Regions from separate parts of the Brucella anthropi ATCC 49188 genome, predicted to be linked through region 1. Evidence: riboswitches for the same ligand, from Rfam matches in the RefSeq annotation. Region 1 holds a riboswitch; each other region holds the start of a gene.

Region 1 (3,274 bases):
CATCCATGGTTTCCTCCCTGTAGCACCGCACCTTTTCACCGGACTAGATCATAACCGTGTGAGACTGCCAACGCTCCATTGGAATAATGTTGCTCACATTTGTAATAAACTGATGCGCATTTTTGCATAGACGCTCGCCGATTGAGGTCCCGTTGCCAGAAAGTTCAGTTTAAGCTACGCAGCAGTCCATGGCACGCGCAATCATGTTTCAGGGAACGGGTTCGGACGTCGGCAAAAGTGTTCTTGTTGCCGGACTATGCCGGGTTGCGCGCAATCGCGGCCTGAATGTTCGACCGTTTAAGCCGCAAAACATGTCCAACAATGCGGCAGTCAGCGACGATGGTGGCGAAATTGGTCGGGCGCAGTGGTTGCAGGCGCTGGCTTGCGGTGTGCCGTCGTCTGTCCATATGAATCCGGTACTCCTCAAACCGCAGACTGACATGGGTAGTCAGGTTATCGTCCAGGGACAAGTGCGAGGCGAGGCGCGCGGGCGCTATTATCAGGAATTGAAACCGCAGCTCATGGCGGCTGTCATGGAATCCTTCGCCAGGGTCAGCGAAGGCGCGGACCTTGTGCTGGTGGAAGGGGCGGGGTCACCAGCTGAAATCAATCTGCGGGCCGGTGATATCGCCAATATGGGGTTTGCCACACAGGCCGATGTCCCGGTTGTTCTGGTCGGTGACATAGACAGAGGTGGCGTGATTGCGTCTCTCGTCGGCACGCACACAATTCTGTCCGAACAGGACCGCGCCATGGTTCGCGGATTTCTGATCAACAAGTTCCGGGGCGATATTTCGCTTTTTGATGACGGGCTGGCTGCCATTACCCGGTTTACCGGCTGGCGTTCTTTCGGCGTTGTCCCGTGGCTGAAAGCGGTATCGAGACTGCCAGCCGAAGATTCTGTCGTTCTTGAACGTGCCGTTCGCGGAGACAAGAAGTCGCTCGTGGTTGCTGTGCCGATGTTGCCGCGCATTGCCAACTTCGATGATCTTGATCCGCTAAAGGCTGAACCGGATGTAGAAGTGGTCATGGTGCCGCCTGGTTCGAGCATTCCCGGCGATGCGGGCCTTGTCGTTCTGCCGGGGACAAAGTCCACGATAGCCGATATGCAGGCGGTTCGGGACAATGGCTGGGATCGCCAATTATCTGCCCACGTGAAACGAGGCGGTCATGTGCTTGGTATCTGCGGCGGGTTCCAGATGCTTGGTCACCACATCAGCGACCCTGCTGGTATCGAGGGGCATGTACGCGACATTGATGGTCTTGGGCTGCTCGATATCGAAACGGTGATGGAACCTGAAAAAGTGGTCCGCAACGTGCAGGCGACCGCGCTTCTCCATAATGTGCCGCTGGAGGGCTATGAAATCCATATCGGCCGCACGACTGGACCGGATATGGGGTGGCCTTTCGCTCGAATTGGCGAGCATGACGACGGAGCCATATCACCAGATGGGCGCATCATGGGGACCTATCTCCACGGTGTTTTCAATGCGGATGAATTTCGCCGGAGATTTCTGCAGAATCTTGGTGTGCAGAGCAGTTCAGTGAACTATCGCGCCGGCGTTGAAGCTGCATTGGATGAACTGGCCGAAGGGCTGGAAGCATGTCTCGATATCGATGCACTGTTTAATTTGAAATGAGGTCGTCAATCATCGGTCGCGATTGACGACGATGGGGCGAAAGCCTAGTGTCGAAACCATGCAACAGGTTTTTGCCGGGACGAATCCCGGCAATACCAAAAAGGGAATGCGACGGACGGACCCAATCCGGGCGTCTTTATCGCAGCCGACCCCGCGACTGTAGAGCGGAGAGGGATGAGGCAAACCGGGCAACCGGTAACCACTGGAGGCTGCAAAGCTTCTGGGAAGGTAGCTTCAATCCCCGCGACCCGTGAGCCAGGAGACCTGCCTGTTGCGTGAGGGCATTGAGCCCGAACCCCATGGGAGGTTTTTCCCTGCTGCCTGCACGGAGGTTGTCATGGCTGCACGTACTCAAAATTCTGTTTCCAGCACACTCGCAATGCCGCTCGCTGCCCGTCTGGGCACGGCTGTGGTTTCACTGCTTCTCGGCGCGTTCCTGATCTACGGCGTAGGGCTTGCCCATTCTGATACGTTGCACGATTCAGCGCACGATACGCGCCATTCCTATGGTTTTCCCTGCCACTGAGCAGTTTAACATCTTTCGGAATTGAAGCTGAGCAAAGCTCGATGGTGGACGGCCATCGGCGCGAAATTGCTATTGAGGGACAGAAATGTTGATCCGTTATTTGTTGGCGACGCTTGCTGCCGGGCTTTTGGCCGGGCTGCTGGTTACTCCCGCCATGTATTTGAAGACAGTGCCTTTGATCCTGCAGGCCGAAACCTATGAAGATGCTGGCGGTGGCCATAGTCACGGCGAGGCGGAAGCCACACCGCATGATCATGGTGCCGCTGCCGAAAGTGCCGAGGAAGAAGGGGCTGAATTACCATTTGGGCGGTTGGGCAATACGATCCTTGCCAATCTCGTAGCAGGTGCAGGTTTCGCCTTGCTGCTTGGTGGCGTGGCTTTGCTTCTCGGACGCCGCATTACGGTGCAGAATGGGATTTATTGGGGCGTTGCCGGTTTCTTCGCGGCCGCGTTTCTGCCTGCATTGGGTTTATCGCCGGAATTACCGGCAATGCCTGCGGCTGATCTGGCTGAACGTCAGCTCTGGTGGCTCGCTACCGTGGTGCTGAGCGGTTTAGGCCTCTATCTCATCGTGTTGCGCCAGGAAATCTGGGCAAAGACCCTCGGTCTGGTGCTGATCGTGGCGCCGCATCTTTATGGTGCTCCGCATCCCGAAGACATCTCGTCACCGATTCCATCACTGCTTGCTTCGCAATATGCGGTCGCATCGCTGGCGACGAACCTGTTCATGTGGGCCGTGATCGGCCTCGCACTTGGCTGGTTCATCCAGCACTACGCATCGTCCGAGATTGAGGGCTGATGAAAATGGCTTCGCCGGGAAAATCGGTTCTGGTTCTTGGCGGAGCCCGTTCGGGTAAGTCGTCCTATGCCGAGAAAATGGTTGAATCCTCGGGACTTCAGCCACTCTATCTGGCAACAGGACGTGCCTTCGACAAGGAAATGGAAAACCGCATTGCCATTCATCGCGACCGACGTGGTTCCGAATGGCAGACGGTGGAGGAGCCACTCGATCTGGTCGGTGCACTGACATTGAATGCTGCTGCGGATCGGTTCGTGCTGGTCGATTGTTTGACCCTGTGGCTGACCAATCTGATGATGGCCGAGCGCG
Region 2 (3,274 bases), on a different replicon from region 1:
GCAGTGATGCCGGGAGCAGCGGCCACCATGCGCCAGTTCTGGATAGAAACGTCCACGCCACCTTCCTTGAAGGTCGGTGCGTCGATGCCTTCCACGCGCTCGTCGCTCGAAATGCCAATGATGCGCAGCGTACCGGCTTTGATCTGGGCGTCGAATTCGCCATAGCCGGAAATGCCGACGGTTACCTGATTGCCGAGAATGGCTGCCAGTGCTTCGCCGCCGCCCGAGAAGGCGATGTAATTGACCTTGGTCGGGTCGACGCCTGCTGCCTTGGCAAAGAGGCCAGCGGTGATGTGATCGGTGCCGCCCGCAGAACCGCCGCCCCACGAAACGGAGCCTGGATCAGCCTTCAGCTTTGCCGCAAGGTCGCCAAGGTTCTGGATGTCGGAAGAAGCAGGCACGACGATGGCTTCATATTCACCGGTGAGGCGTGCAATCGGCGTGATGGCGTCGAGCGTAACCGGCGATTTGTTGGTCAGGATAGCGCCGACCATGACATAGCCACCGACGATGAGTTGGCTCGGGTCGCCCTTGTTCTGGTTCACGAACTGGGCAAGGCCGATAGTGCCACCAGCGCCCGGAACGTTGATGACCTGCACGCTGCCGGAAATCTTTTCGTCCTGAAGCGCGCTCTGCATCGTGCGCGCCGTCTGGTCCCAGCCGCCGCCCGGAGCCGCAGGCGCCAGCACCTTGTAGTCTTCTGCGGAAGCAGAGCCTGCCATAGCCAACGCCGCTACCGACGTCAGGGCCAGAATAAATCTACGCATATGTCCTCCCAAATAGAATGTATGCCGCCTCCCGGCGGACCTCCCCAAAGTCCCGCTCCTCTAGCGGGAGAAAACTACATGGAGATTAGCGAAAACAAATTCAATAGGCCAGCGCATGCGACGATAGTTTGGCCGCAATTTAAATAACGGGCTTTCGAATCGCTTGAAAACCGTGCGTTGGAAATAGCCATCGAGACCTGCTTGACGGCGACATCGGGTCAACGTAATAGTGTAACGACGGTTCCCCGACCGAGAGCGAAGGGGATTAATAGGGAACACGGTGAGGACGACCCGAAAAGGGGCCAAGACCGTGGCTGCCCCCGCAACTGTAAGCGGATTGCCGTTCATCCTCGTGACGTTGAAAGCGTCATGCCACTGTGCCGGAGAAGCGCGGGAAGGCAGATGAACAGCAGATATTCGTGAGCCAGGAGACCTGCCGTTTAGTGTTGTCCATTGTCACGGGCGGGGATGCCCGGAGCAGGAGCCGGTTATGACAGATTTCCGCGTCGCAGGACGCATCCTTCCATCGTCATCGCATGATTTCGACATGTCCCCGGATATGCCTGTCCGTCTTCCGTATCGGATTTTTTCCGCCAGCTGACAGGGCGTCTTTTTCTCATCATTTCGGGGACTTTCATGAATATTCTCGGCAAGATGCCGTTTCGCGCCGCCCTCTGTGCGGTTGCATTTCTCGCAGGCGGTTTGGCTGCACAGGCAGCGGAAACGCAATATCCGCTGACGCTGAAAAATTGCGGTCGTGACGTTACCTTCAAGCAGGCACCGAGCCGCGCGGTTGCGGTCGGCCAGAGCAGCGCAGAAATTCTTTACAGCCTTGGTCTCAGCGACAGGGTCGTCGGCACGGCAGTGTGGTTCGGGCCTGTTCTCAAAGGTTTTGAGGAGGTGAATGCCAAGGTAAAGCGGCTCGCCGATAACGATCCGAGCTTCGAAAGCGTTCTGGCGCAGAAGCCGGATATCGTAACGGCGGATTTTCAGTGGCATGTCGGCCCGACCGGCATTGTTGCGAAGCCTGAACAATTCGAGGAACTGGGCATTCCGGCCTATACATCGCCTTCCGATTGCGTTGGCAAGGACAATTCCGGCGGTGGCGACGGTGTTCGTACGGCAGCCTTCAAGATGGATATCGTCTATCAGGAAATCACCGAACTGGCGGAAATCTTCAATGTGCAGGATCGCGGCGAGAAACTCGTCGCCGACCTGAAGGCGCGCGAAGCGGCCGCGCGCGAAAAAATTGGGTCTGCTGGCGGCAAGCTGTCTGCCGTTGTCTGGTTCTCCAGCACGCAGGTCGATGCCGATCCTTACGTCGCAGGCAAGTTCGGCGCACCCGCCTATATTCTTTCGGCACTCGGCATCAAGAATGTGATCAACAGCGAGGAAGAATGGCCGACGGTCGGATGGGAAACGATTGCGAAATCGAACCCTTCGATGATCGTGGCTGCAAAGCTGGATCGCCGCCGCTATCCGGCTGACGACATTGCCGTCAAGCACCAGTTTCTCGAGAACGATGCGGTCACGAAGCTGATGCCTGCGGTTAAGGGCAAGCATGTCTTCGACATGGATGCGCAGTCGATGAGCACGTCGCTTCGCGTGATCGAAGGCATCGAAACACTTGCAGCCGATATCGCCGCCTCGGGCCTGAACAAGTGACGGCGCGGGTAGCGACAACAGGCTTCAAACAGAAGGGAAGGACCCGCTCCGGCGTGTTCTTCCTGGCCTTTTCGCTTGTCCTGCTTCTTCTTGCCCTTTGGCTCGGAGCGGCGATAGGCGAAACGGCGATACCACTCGATGTGGTTGCGAAAACCGTAGCCAATCGGGTGTGGAATGCCGGATATCCGCTCGAACCCATCGATGAAGGGATTGTCTGGAGCTATCGCCTCAGCCGTGCGGTTATCGCTGCATGTTGCGGCGCGTCTCTCGCAATATCCGGCGTCATTCTGCAGTCGCTGCTCCGAAACTCGCTCGCCGATCCTTACATTCTGGGCATTTCCGCCGGCGCTTCGACTGGAGCCGTCGCCGTTGCCATTCTTGGCATCGGCGCTGGCGTGCTGACACTCTCGCTGGGTGCGTTCATTGGCGCTATTGTTGCTTTCTGTCTCGTGTCCCTGCTGGCGCTGCGGGCGGGGCGAGGCAGCAGCGCTATCATTCTGGCGGGTATTGCCGGTTCACAGCTTTTCAACGCGTTGACGTCATTCATCGTCACCAAAGCAGCAAATGCCGAACAGGCGCGCGGTATCATGTTCTGGCTCCTTGGCAACCTTTCCGGCGTGCGCTGGCCGGACGTAACACTCGCTTTGCCTGCCTGTTTGATCGGTCTTGCCATCTGTCTGTGGCATGCGCGTGCGCTCGATGCCTTCACCTTCGGAACGGAATCCGCAGCTTCTCTCGGCATACCGGTGCGCCGCGTCTACGCGGTGCTGATCGGCGTCAGCGCCATGATGACGGCGGTCATGGTTTCCATCGTCGGCTCTGTCGGCTTCATAGGCCTCGTC
Region 3 (3,274 bases), on a different replicon from region 1:
CAGCTGTTCATTGCCGCGCGCCAGCGTCAGCGCTACCATGCAGACACGGTCTTCATAGCGCTCCAGATAGCGCTTTCCATCGAAGGTTTTCAGCGTATAGCTGGTGTAATATTTGAACGCGCCGAGAAAGGTCGGAAACCGGAATTTCTTCGCATAGGCTTCGTCGAAAAGATCGCGCACGAAATTGAAGGAATACTGATCCAGTACCTCTTGCTCGTAATAGCCTTCGGTCACCAGATAATCGATCTTTTCCCGCAAGTTATGGAAAAAGACCGTGTTCTGGTTCACGTGCTGGAGGAAATATTGGCGCGCAGCCTGCCGGTCGCGGTCAAGCTGGATTTTTCCCTCGTCATCGTAAAGGTTCAGCATCGCGTTGAGCGCGTGATAATCCAGCCCGTCCAAGGATTTTGACGGTTTACTGCTGTTGGAAGTTACAGCTTGAGGCGCATCCTGCGCCACTGGCTGTGCCTCGCGCTCTCGGATCAAGGTCGTGTCTGCCGTGTCCAAAATCGTTCCATCCCGTTCTTGACATTGCCAATGTCCTCATCGGTTCCCAGAAGCTCGAAGCGGTAGAGATAGGGAACCTGACATTTGGCGGAGATAATGTTGCCGGCGATACAGAAAGCCTCGCCGAAATTGCTGTTTCCCGCGGCAATCACGCCGCGGATGAAAGAGCGGTTGCTCTCATCGTTGAGAAAGCGGATCACAGGCTTGGGGACAGCGCCCTTGGAGCCGCCGCCACCATATGTGGGCGTCACGATCACGAATGGCTCGCGCACCTGCAATCCGCCTGAACCGTCCATCGGGATACGGTTCGACCGCATTCCAAGCCGCTCGACAAACCGGTGTGTATTTTCCGACCGGCTGGAGAAATAGACGATCAGGCTCATGTGACCATAGCCCTCAGGCGAGAGCGCTGATCATATCGGGCCGGAAGCCCGCCCAATGGGATTCACCTGCCACAACCACCGGCACCTGGCGATAACCCATGTCTTGAACGAGATGGAAAGCATCGGCATCGGCGGAGATATCGATGACTTCATATTCGATACCCTGGCGGTCGAGGGCGCGCGTGGTGGCCGTGCACTGGACGCAGGCGGGTTTGCTGTAAACGGTGACGTTCATTTTTTCCTCACTGGAGCATGTCTCCCAAAAGTGGGAACCGGTTTTGGGGTTAAGACATGCATAAAAACAAAGAGATAGAGTATTTCCAACGGTCCGGTTTAAACTGGAATACTCTCGATAGGAGACGCAAAGAGCCGTTCGCGCATCGCAAAATGCGCGTCGAAAGACATGAGATACGGGATCGGCCAGCCGCACGAACAAGCAGCCTGACCACACAAACTATGCCTCGAAGGGAGGATCGGAACCGAAACTGAATAAACTGGACATGGACTTCACCCCGAAGCTATGAGCGGGAAGTTCGGGGCAGCAACCCGTAAGGCAACGATTTGCCACACAAGATTGCGCGCCAACCGGACACCCCGCCCGTGGACGTACTCGTTCAAGGCAGGTCTCCTGGCTCACGGATCAACATTCTGTCCGCCTTCCCAGCCAAAGCCAGTGACGTGATGGACAGAACTCTCCGCTTACAGTTGCGGGGGCAGCTCCGGCATTGCCGCATCCGTCATGGATGAAACGCACCGGATTCCCGTCTTAGCTTTCGACCCAACGAATCGAAAGAACCTAGAACACTATATATAGTAGTCGAAGTTAAAAACTCGTCAATAGATAGTTGGCCGCAAAGCGTGGAATGAACGAAGCGTTCTTCACCCAGCTGGCTTAATCGGTTTCGGTCTGAACTCCGGTTTGATGGCCTTGAGGGCCATGCGATCCACCATTGAGGGGGCAATCAGTTTCAACCAGCGCCCGAATCGCATCTGGCGTGTCATCAACACTTCACGCTTGCGAGCCTGCACGCCTTCCAGCATCAGCCGCACAGCTTCCTCGACGGGCATCATGTCATCTTCGCGCACACCACTTGTTCCCAGCGCACCGCCGCTTGCGCTGTAACCCACCTTGCGAATGTCGGTTTTGACGACGCCCGGATAGACGATGGTAATGGATATACCGCTTGGTTCCAGTTCCGCGCGAAGCGCCTCGCAAAAACCCGAAAGAGCGAACTTCGTTCCGCTATAGGCAGTGCGCCCCGGCACACCGATCAATCCGGCAACAGAAGACACAGCCACGATCCGTCCCTTGCTGGCGGCAAGATACGGAAGTGCTGCATGAATGGGCCAGACGCTACCCCAGTAATTCAACTCCATCAGATCATGCATCCAGTTGAGATCATCTGGTTTGATCTCAGCAAAATTGGCGTGGGCCGACATGCCTGCATTCACAATCAAAGTGTCGATACAACCGAAAGCGGAAACGGTTTTATTGATAAGATCGATACAGGCTGTACGATCTTTCACATCGGTTGGTACCACGAGAACAGAACTGCCCAGTTGCCGCAATTCGATGGCCAGATTTTCCAGCTTTTCAACATTGCGCGCAGCAAGCACCAGAGCAGCATTGGCACGGTCACGCCGGGCAATCTGCCGTGCAGTTTCGGCACCGATCCCATCCGATGCTCCCGTTATGATCGTCACGTCCATGCGAGGCCCTCCCTGCCTATCGATCAGACGACAGGTAAGGTACAGGCAGGCCGATCCATGCGTCTAGCACTTTAGACTTTGCGCGATGGAATGGCTGCTATAACGACGATTATGAATTTCGCGGCACCGAGACCGCAGCGAAAAGACCTGATGCAGCACACCACGTGCTCTATTTGCGGTCAAAGAAGGCTCAATGCAGGCCCTGTGCGATTAGGTGTGGTTGCCGGACTTGACCATCAACCTTCTGGGACCAGCGCCCTGTTGTCCAAGGACATCATCGGGATTTCGCAACGGACATTCGGAAAGCGAGAGACAACCGCAGCCGATGCAGCTCGTTATCTGGTCGCGAAGCTGCATCAGACTGTCGATACGTTCCTGAAGCATATCTTTCCAGGCTTCAGAAAACCGCCGCCAGTCTTCTACCGTTGGCACGTGATCGTGCGGAAGATCCGCCAAGGCCTCACGAATGATCACCAGAGGGATGCCCGCGCGCTGCGCGATCTTGATAATGGCGATGCGGCGCAGCACAGCGCGGTGATAGCGACGCTGGTTTCCTTCCGTACGCCAGCCTTCGATCAGGCCCTTGGTTTCATAGAAATGAACCGTGGAGACCGCCACACCGGCGCGCCGGGAAACATCACCGACCGCCAGGCTTTTCTTGAGACCAGACTGTT

The links. Region 1 has a riboswitch for cobalamin ahead of OANT_RS09740 (CbtB domain-containing protein). Riboswitches for the same ligand answer to the same signal wherever they lie in the genome.
Positions count from the first base shown of each region.
Region 2: another riboswitch for cobalamin. It lies ahead of OANT_RS20195 (ABC transporter substrate-binding protein); the one in region 1 lies ahead of OANT_RS09740 (CbtB domain-containing protein).
Region 3: another riboswitch for cobalamin. It lies ahead of nrdH (glutaredoxin-like protein NrdH); the one in region 1 lies ahead of OANT_RS09740 (CbtB domain-containing protein).

Region 1 is NC_009667.1:1,973,647-1,976,920, forward strand. It holds gene OANT_RS09730 (isobutyryl-CoA dehydrogenase) at 1-7, opposite strand, end outside; gene OANT_RS09735 (cobyric acid synthase) at 189-1,640, shown strand; cobalamin riboswitch at 1,689-1,926, shown strand; gene OANT_RS09740 (CbtB domain-containing protein) at 1,978-2,166, shown strand; gene OANT_RS09745 (CbtA family protein) at 2,252-2,965, shown strand; gene cobU (bifunctional adenosylcobinamide kinase/adenosylcobinamide-phosphate guanylyltransferase) at 2,971-3,274, shown strand, end outside.
Region 2 is NC_009668.1:1,326,491-1,329,764, reverse strand. It holds gene OANT_RS20200 (Bug family tripartite tricarboxylate transporter substrate binding protein) at 1-767, opposite strand, end outside; cobalamin riboswitch at 993-1,222, shown strand; gene OANT_RS20195 (ABC transporter substrate-binding protein) at 1,404-2,432, shown strand; gene OANT_RS20190 (FecCD family ABC transporter permease) at 2,429-3,274, shown strand, end outside.
Region 3 is NC_009668.1:249,291-252,564, reverse strand. It holds gene nrdE (class 1b ribonucleoside-diphosphate reductase subunit alpha) at 1-507, opposite strand, end outside; gene nrdI (class Ib ribonucleoside-diphosphate reductase assembly flavoprotein NrdI) at 483-890, opposite strand; gene nrdH (glutaredoxin-like protein NrdH) at 904-1,125, opposite strand; cobalamin riboswitch at 1,492-1,705, opposite strand; gene OANT_RS15290 (SDR family oxidoreductase) at 1,770-2,600, opposite strand; gene soxR (redox-sensitive transcriptional activator SoxR) at 2,811-3,274, opposite strand, start outside.